DNA from 4 places in the Rhizobium sp. C104 genome. Region 1 is predicted to be linked to each of the others. Evidence: predicted binding sites of a transcription regulator. Region 1 holds the regulator's gene; each other region holds the start of a gene.
What was found. The regulator LexA, encoded in region 1, represses DNA repair genes until DNA is damaged. The targets are predictions, from matches to a motif close to TGTTCNNNNTGTGTTCNG.
Positions count from the first base shown of each region.

Region 2: the regulator LexA is predicted to act here: its motif matches at 923-940, upstream of MF410_RS10745 (DUF5680 domain-containing protein).
Region 3: the regulator LexA is predicted to act here: its motif matches at 1,096-1,113, upstream of uvrA (excinuclease ABC subunit UvrA).
Region 4: the regulator LexA is predicted to act here: its motif matches at 1,287-1,304, upstream of dinB (DNA polymerase IV).

Region 1 covers NZ_CP092348.1:1,558,826-1,561,027, reverse strand. Annotated here, with positions in the region: partial or broken gene MF410_RS08835 (ComEC/Rec2 family competence protein) at 1-688, shown strand, start outside; gene lexA (transcriptional repressor LexA) at 669-1,388, opposite strand; gene MF410_RS08825 (VOC family protein) at 1,585-2,202, shown strand, end outside.
Region 2 covers NZ_CP092348.1:1,932,701-1,934,902, forward strand. Annotated here, with positions in the region: partial or broken gene dnaE (DNA polymerase III subunit alpha) at 1-686, opposite strand, end outside; gene MF410_RS10745 (DUF5680 domain-containing protein) at 1,190-1,654, shown strand; gene MF410_RS10750 (ABC transporter ATP-binding protein) at 1,663-2,202, opposite strand, start outside.
Region 3 covers NZ_CP092348.1:1,414,414-1,416,615, forward strand. Annotated here, with positions in the region: gene MF410_RS08135 (MarC family protein) at 1-361, shown strand, start outside; gene MF410_RS08140 (single-stranded DNA-binding protein) at 445-951, opposite strand; gene uvrA (excinuclease ABC subunit UvrA) at 1,235-2,202, shown strand, end outside.
Region 4 covers NZ_CP092355.1:199,241-201,442, reverse strand. Annotated here, with positions in the region: gene dinB (DNA polymerase IV) at 133-1,233, opposite strand; gene MF410_RS35515 (SOS response-associated peptidase) at 1,479-2,202, opposite strand, start outside.

The sequences.
Region 1 (2,202 bases):
GGCTGCGCCATGCCGGCTCAGCAATCCTCGCCGTTTCGACCTTCATTCTGTTGATTCTGCCGGTTTCCCGGCCGCCGGATCTGGTGATTTCGGAGGATGGCGGTCTGGTCGCGCTCGTCGAGACCGCGGCAATGGCTTCCAATCGTGAAAACCCGCCGGATTTCATCTTCGACCAGTGGCAAAGAGCGCTGGTCCTGCCGACGCATCACCCGCCGAAGATGCTGGGTGGCCCCGCTATCCCGCCGGAGGGGAAGACCGACGCGTCAGGCTTTCCCGCGAGCAACAGAATGAAGCAAGGACAGCGATGCGGGGGGCCGCCGCGGGCGGTGAAACAAACCGCTTCTCCTGCGTCAAAAAGGCCTGGTGCATATCAAGGCTTGGCAATGGCCGTGTGGTAAGCATCATCGACAATGCCGCTTATCTCGGCCCGGCCTGCGATGCAGCCGATATCGTCGTGACGCCGGTCCGCCTGCGTTTCAACAGCTGCCGCTCAGGCGCGACGCTCTTCACCGGTGAGACGCTGCGCAAGACCGGTTCCCTCGAGCTGCGCTTCGCAGATACCGGCCTGGAGGTCGCAACCGCATTCGAAACGCTGTCGCGGCCATGGATGCGCCAGCGCGCCTATGACTGGCGCAGCAACAGTTTTACCGAATCCGGCCTGTCCAGTGTCAGTGATAGCGGCGAATGAGGCCGACGAGCTTGCCCTGCACCTTGACGCGGTCGGGCCCAAAGATCCGGGTCTCGTAAGCCGGGTTGGCCGCCTCAAGCGCGATCGAGGCGCCCTTGCGGCGGAAGCGCTTCAGCGTCGCTTCCTCGTCATCGACGAGGGCAACGACGATGTCGCCGGGGCTTGCGGTGCTGCCGTTGCGGATGATCACCGTGTCGCCGTCGAAGATGCCGGCGTCGATCATCGAATCGCCCTTCACCTCGAGCGCATAATGTTCACCGGAGCCGAGCATGTCGGCGGGAACGACGATGTCGTGGGTATTGTTCTGGATTGCCGAGATCGGAACACCGGCAGCGATTCGGCCCATGACCGGCACCGAGACCGAGTTGCCGTTGTCGGCGACGGGTTTTACAGGCGCGGGGGCGGCGACCGGCTGGGGCTTGCCGAGGCTGCCTTCGATGACGCTCGGCGAAAAGCCGCGCCGGGGCTGGATGCTGGGACTATAGGCTTCGGGAAGCTTGATGACCTCGAGCGCCCTGGCGCGGTTCGGTAGGCGGCGAATGAAACCGCGTTCTTCGAGCGCTGTAATCAGGCGATGAATGCCGGATTTGGAGGCCAGATCCAGGGCATCCTTCATCTCGTCGAAAGATGGCGGAACGCCGGATTCCTTCATGCGCTCATGAATGAAAAGGAGAAGCTCCTGTTGTTTGCGCGTGAGCATCGGCGTGTGACCCCTGATTGAAACAAATCCAGAACAGACACTATATGTTCCATATGTGTTCTGCAAGTAGCTAAATTTCCGTAAAACTTGCCGCCAACTCTTTGAGATTTTTATTTTCATTCGCCGGATTGGCACACATGTCTTGCATTGGGGGTGGTGCTGTCGCACATCTCTTATCGTTTGAGGGAGGGATATGATGAACGAGCGTTCCGCCAAACCGCACCCGCTGGATCATGTCGTGCTGCCCGTCGTCAATATCGATCTGGCCCGCGAGCGGCTCGGCAAGCTCGGCTTCACGGTTGCCGCCGATGCCCGCCATCCCTTCGGAACGGAGAATGCCTGTGTCTTCTTCGCCGACAAGACCTATCTGGAGCCGCTCGGTATCGCCAGCGTCGAGGAGAGCGAGGCCTCGGCGCGGCAAGGGAATGTCTTCACCGCCCGCAACCGGGCCTTCCGCTTCCGTTGCGGCGATGAGGGGCTTTCGGCGGTGGTTTTCGGCACCGAGGATGCCGGCCACGATCATCGGCACTTCGCTGCCGGCGGATCGAGCGCCGGCGAGATGCTGGAGTTCAGCCGGCCAATGAAGATGCCGGACGGTTCCGAAAGCGTCGGCAGCTTCAAACTGGCCTTTGCAGCGGATCTGCGTGCGCCGGACTTCTTTCTCTTTACCTGCCAGCGCATCAATCCATTGCCCGCCGACCGCGGCGCGCTGGAGACACATGCCAATGGCGTGACCGGCATCGCCGAGATCGCGCTGTGCGCGCCTGATGCCGCGACCTACGCCGGTTTCGTCAGCCTTGCCATGGCGCAGTCG
Region 2 (2,202 bases), 370 kb from region 1:
GGAAAGAAGGCCTCGTTGGTCGCAACCAGCGGCAGGTCATTGCTATAGGCGAGGCCGATGATCTTTTGTTCGTGACGTTTGTCGTAAGTGCCGTGCCGCTGCAATTCGACGTAGAGCCTGTCGCCGAAGAGACGTTTCAGCACAAGCAGCCGGGCCTCCCCCTGCGCGGGATGGCCTTCCTTGATCGCCGCGTCGACAGGCCCGGTCAGGGCGCCGGTCAGGGCGATCAGCCCTTCCGTGCCGGCCTCCTCCAGCCAGGAGGCACGGATATGGATAGCCTGGTTGCTTTCACCGCCGAGATAGGCGCGGCTGACGAGATCGACCAGTCGTTCGTAACCGGCATCCGTGGCGGCGAGAAGAACGATCGACGGCAGCTTGACCAGCGCCTGCTGGCCGCCGCGCTTTTCCGTTTCCAGCCCGTCTTCCATGTCGATCGAGACCTGGCAGCCGATGATCGGCTGCAGGCCGTCGTCCATCGCCTTCTGGGAGAATTCCAGCGCGATGAACAGATTGTTGGTATCGGTGATGGCGATCGCCGGCTGGCTGTCGCCGGTTGCCTTGTAGAGGATCTTCTTCAGCGGCAAGGCGCCTTCGAGAAGCGAATAGGCGGAGTGGACCCTCAGGTGGATGAAGCCCGGCGTGCCGCCGATCGCCTCGCCCGTAGAACCCTTTGCCGTATCCGCCATGTCATGCCTTCCCAATCACCCGAATGAGTCGGACGCATTGTCGGCATAGAGGGCGATGATGTCCAGAACAAGTCCCGCTTGCGGACCGCATGATGGCCATGCGGTCCCCTGAAAACTTTAGATCGCCATGACGATGAGCGAGAAGCTGGCGACGAACATTGCGATGGAGGTGAATGCTGCGATATCACGGATCATGTCAGTCATTTGGCTCTCATTTACTCGTTATGTTTTCAATTTGTTCGATTTATGTTCCATTGTCAACAGGAATCTTTTCCTTCTTTCTTGCGTTTTAAAATCCAGGACGCGAATCGCGAATCGATGAGAGTGCCAAGCGATACGATGGGCTGCGCCTGTTCTCTCGCGATCGGTGACGGATCGGACAGGCTACTCAAACGGCAGTGCGCCTCTCGCAGCGACCCGCCTTGCTTGCCGTTTTTGTTCTGTTTCTGTTCTTTACATGCCGCAGCATATTTGCCAGCATCCGGCCGAGAGGAGAACGGGATATGCTCGACATTGCAATGCTCAATGAATTCGTCGTGGAGGCCAAGGCTGCGACCTATGTCGGCGGCGGTGTGCCGCGCGTGCCCTGCCGGCCGGGTGCCCACGATATCGGCTATGAGTGCGGCGACTGGCGCTATCTCGACAGCTACTTTGGCGGCACCGATTTCGCGGGACAGGAGGTTGTCTGGTTTGCCGGGGAGCCTGTCTGGGTGATGAATTATTTCGGCTGGATCGTTGTCCCTGAGCTCATCGACGGCGCTGCCGCCGGCGCGGTGATCAAGGCGGCACTTTCAGCCATGTATCAGCAGGGGCGCTTTCTCGGCGGAATGGAATTCGATCATGCGTTCGGCCGCTACATCGATCACAGCGAAGGGAACTGCGAGCGGTTCAGCGGCAATGAATGCATCATGGTCGATGACCGGAAAGCCTATATGCTCGATTATCGCGGCGGGCTAGTCATCCCCTGACCTCAGTTTCAGAAATCGACGATCTTGCCATCCGAGATGGTCACACGCCGATCCATGCGGCGGGCGAGTTCGTGATTGTGGGTGGCGATGAGGGCCGCGAGGCCGGACTGGCGCACCAGCGCCTCCAGCGCATCGAAGACGTAGCTTGCCGTTTCCGGGTCGAGATTGCCGGTCGGCTCATCGGCAAGCAGCAGGGTCGGCGCATTGGCGACGGCCCGGGCGATCGCCACGCGCTGTTGCTCGCCGCCGGAGAGTTCGCCAGGGCGATGGGCGCCGCGGTGGCCGATGCGCATGTAATCGAGAAGCTGGCCGGCCCGCTCTCCGGCTTCCTTCCAGGACAGCCCGGCGATTAGCTGAGGCATCATGATGTTCTCAAGTGCGGAAAATTCCGGCAGCAGGTGGTGGAACTGGTAGACGAAGCCGATTTCGCTGCGGCGGATCGCGGTGCGTTTCTCATCGCTCAGGCCGTCACAGGCATGGCCGCTGATGTTGACTTCACCGCCGTCCGGATGCTCCAACAGGCCGGCGATATGCAGCAGGGTCGATTT
Region 3 (2,202 bases), 140 kb from region 1:
GGAGCGCAAGGAGAAGGCCACCGAAGCTGCCGTCACCAAGGATCATATCGAAAATATCGCCGTTTTTCCCCTCGCCTTGCCGCTGATCGCCGGCCCGGGCGCGATCTCGGCGACGATCCTGCTTGCCGGCACGCTGCCGACCTCCGTCGAAAAAGCCCAGTTCATCGCCGTCATCGCCGCCAATCTGCTGCTGACCTTCCTCATGCTGCTGATTGCCGAAAGGCTCGACCGCTTCCTCGGCGTCACCGGCCGGGCGATCCTGACGCGGCTCCTCGGCGTCATCCTCGCCGCCCTAGCGGTGCAATTCGTCGTCGACGGCGCAAAGGCGGCGCTCAATCTGATCAGCGCGACACCGCACTGAACGGTGCAAACCAAAGAAAAAAGCATGACGCCATCAAAGGCATCATGCTCTCGGATAGTCTACAGAGCCGGGAAAGCGGTTGATCAGAACGGGATGTCGTCGTCGAGATCGCGCGAGAAATTACCGCCGCCACCGCCGCGGCTCGGCGATGAAGAGGGAGCCGGGGCGCCGTAGTCATCGCCATAATCATTGTTGCTGCTGCCTCGGCCGCCGCCGGAGCTTGCACCGCCGCCTTCGCCGCGGCCGTCGAGCATGGTCAGGGTCGAACCGAAGCCCTGCAGCACCACTTCCGTCGAGTAGCGGTCCTGGCCCTGCTGGTCCTGCCATTTGCGGGTCTGCAGCTGGCCTTCGATATAGAGCTTGGCGCCCTTCTTCACATATTGCTCGACGACCTTGCAAAGGCCTTCGTTGAAGACGACGACCGTGTGCCATTCGGTCTTCTCACGGCGCTCGCCGGAATTGCGGTCACGCCAGGTCTCCGAGGTCGCGATACGGAGATTGGCGATCGGCCGGCCATCCTGCGTGCGGCGGATTTCGGGGTCCGCACCGACGTTTCCAATCAGAATTACCTTGTTTACGCTACCAGCCATGCTTCTCACCCTGCCTGCCGCCCTGCCCGGCGGCGTTTCAATCGATCGGCGCACCTTAAACCATCACGGACCGCCGATGCGCATGGGCGGCATTTAATCCACATGTTTATCCATCAGAACGCCGCATGCATCCATCAGGAATTTTGTTCTTTATTTGTTCTAGTTTATCCTTATGATCGTGTCAACAGAATCGAAAACCTTCGGTGTTGCGGACATTCAGCCTCGACTTGCCGGTCGGCATCACTAAATAAGGGCTGTTATCCCAAAGGACCAAGCTGAGACGATGAGCGAACTGAAGACGATCTCCATCCGCGGCGCGCGCGAGCACAATCTCAAGGGCATCGATCTCGATCTGCCGCGCAACAAGCTGATCGTCATGACCGGGCTTTCGGGCTCCGGCAAGTCCTCACTTGCCTTCGACACGATCTATGCCGAGGGCCAGCGCCGTTATGTCGAGAGCCTGTCGGCCTATGCCCGGCAGTTCCTCGAAATGATGCAGAAGCCCGACGTCGACCAGATCGACGGGCTGTCGCCGGCGATCTCGATCGAGCAGAAGACCACCTCGCGCAACCCGCGCTCGACGGTCGGCACCGTCACCGAGATTTACGACTATATGCGCCTTCTCTTTGCCCGCGTCGGCGTTCCCTATTCGCCGGCGACCGGCCTGCCGATCGAGAGCCAGACCGTCAGCCAGATGGTCGACCGCATCCTCGATTTCGGTGAGGGCACCCGTCTTTATATTCTTGCGCCGCTCGTGCGCGGGCGCAAGGGCGAATACAAGAAGGAACTGGCGGAGCTGATGAAGAAGGGCTTCCAGCGCGTCAAGGTCGACGGGCAGTTCTACGAGATCGCTGAGGCGCCGGTACTCGACAAGAAATATAAGCACGACATCGACGTGGTGGTCGACCGTATCGTCGTGCGTTCGGATGTCTCCGCCCGCCTGGCCGACAGCCTGGAGACCTGCCTGAAGCTCGCTGACGGGCTGGCAGTTGCCGAATTTGCCGACAAGCCGCTGCCGCCGGAAGAGACCTCGGCCGGCGGCTCGGCCAACAAGTCGCTGAACGAGACGCATGAGCGCGTGCTGTTTTCGGAGAAATTTGCCTGCCCGGTTTCCGGCTTCACCATTCCCGAGATCGAGCCCAGGCTGTTCTCGTTCAACAATCCCTTCGGCGCCTGCCCGACCTGCGACGGCCTCGGCGCCCAGCAGAAGATCGATCCGGATCTGATCGTGCCCGAGCCCGAACGGACGCT
Region 4 (2,202 bases), on a different replicon from region 1:
CGGCCTGCTTCGACGATTTGGCGAGCCGCTTGATCGCCTGTTCGAGGGAACGCTGTCCATCGAAATAATCCTGCCAGGCGCCGCCGCACCTCCCCCGCGGCAGACTTTTTCGTTTTCGGAGGCTTGTTCCTGCTACAGGTTGAGATCGAGTTGCGGCTTCCCCTCGGTCGCGGCGTTGGTCTGATCGTTGGTCAGCGACGAGAGCGTGACGCCCAGCAGGCGCACGGACAGCTTGAAGGGATAGACGGTTGCCAGAAGTCCGGATGCCGTGTCGAACACGTCAGTAACGCTTGCGAACGGGATTGTGCCAGTCCGACTGCGCGTCGCCTGGGTGAAGTCCGAGTATTTGACCTTCACGGTTACCGTCTTACCGCTAATTCCCTGCGCCTCGCAGTAGCGCCAGACCTTCTCGGCAAGCGGTTTTAGCTCAGCCGTTGCGTGTTCGAGATCATCGATATCCTCGGCGAATGTGTCTTCGGCTCCCACCGATTTGCGGATGCGGTCAGGCCGGACCTGGCGCTCGTCAATGCCACGGGCGATGCCGTAGAAATAGGGTCCCGACTTGCCGAAATGCTCCTGCAGGAAGATGAGCGACTTTGATTTCAGATCGAGCCCGGTCTCAATCCCGTATTTACGCATGCGCTCGGCGGTGGCCGGCCCGACGCCATGGAATTTCTTGACGGGCAGGGTCTCGACAAAGGCTGGCCCATTCTTCGGCGTGATGACGGCCTGGCCGCTGGGCTTGTTCAAATCGCTGGCCATCTTTGCGAGGAACTTGTTGTAGGAGATGCCGGCCGAAGCGTTGAGCCCGGTGACCTGCTTGATCTTGGCGCGGATCTCCTGGGCAATCTCGGTGGCGATTTCCATGCCCTTCAAATTCTCGGTGACATCGAGGTAGGCTTCGTCCAGCGATAGGGGCTCGATCAGCGGCGTATATTCGGCGAAAATTTCGCGGATTTGCCGGGAAACTTCCTTATAGACGTCGAAGCGCGGCGGCACGAAAATCAGGTCTGGACATTTCCGTTTTGCGGTGACCGACGGCATGGCCGAATGGACACCATAGGCTCGCGCCTCATAGCTTGCGGCGGCCACCACGCCCCGCGCTGCGGATCCGCCGACGGCGAGTGGCTTGCCACGAAGTTCCGGGTTATCACGCTGCTCGACCGACGCGTAAAAGGCATCCATGTCCACATGGACGATTTTTCGGATCGGCGTTGGCGTCATATCGTTCATGGCGGTTTCTGCAAAAAAGCTACAGGCTCGGTGTCCCCTTTGCAGGCCTTGCCCGAAACAAAGAGAGAACATAGCAGTCTTCGCGGCGATATCAACACGCGTTTTCCCGAAGCAGGGCTGCGAATCGATCACTTCGTCTTAAGCCCGCACTTGCTGACAATCTCAAGCAGGCCAAGGTCGACAAGTTGGACCACACAAGTGATTATGCACCGATGTGGATCGAGTTGCATTAGACCGGTCCAGATTCAGAAAAGGCTCGGCTGCGCGACCGGTTCTCCGGCCTTTGTTACGATCGTCGAGCCGTAAGGCTCCCGGGATACTACGATCAGCGCGTCGTTGGGCAACGGACGGGCAAGCGCTTTGGCCTCGTCCCATGGCGCGCGCATCCAGACATCGGTCTCTTCTTTGGTCAGCAGAAGAACCGGCATGGCTCTCCCGTGGATGGGCTTCACAAGGTCATTCGCATCCGTCGTCAGAAAACTATAGAGATCATCGGTCGTCAGCCCGTCCTTGACCTTCCGCACGCTCGTCCATTGCGGCACATGGACGCCCGCAAAGAACATCAGAGGCTTGCTTTCATCGCGTGCGAACCAGGCGTTTGGAGTCCTGCCGCCCTCTTCCTTGGCGGCTGGATCGGGCTCCGCGAAGCTGGTCACAGCGACAAGGCAGCGATGCTCGACACCAAACCAACGCTTCCAGTGCGGGAAATTGAGAGTGCGGACATTCGTGGTGCCGCCATCCACCTGATCACGCAGCAAGGCCTCGAAGTCGACGTCCTTACCCTTGGCTCGCAGTTTTTTGGCCTTCTTCTCAGCTTCTTTCTTGAGAGCGAATAGCGGGGAGGGCAGACCCCAGCGCGCATGCACCAGCTGCTTTCTTCCGTCGGCCGTATTGCGCAGGATCGGCCCGATCTGATCCGGGTTCATTTGGTACGCTGGCATGAGGTTGATCATGCTCTCGGCGTCCTGA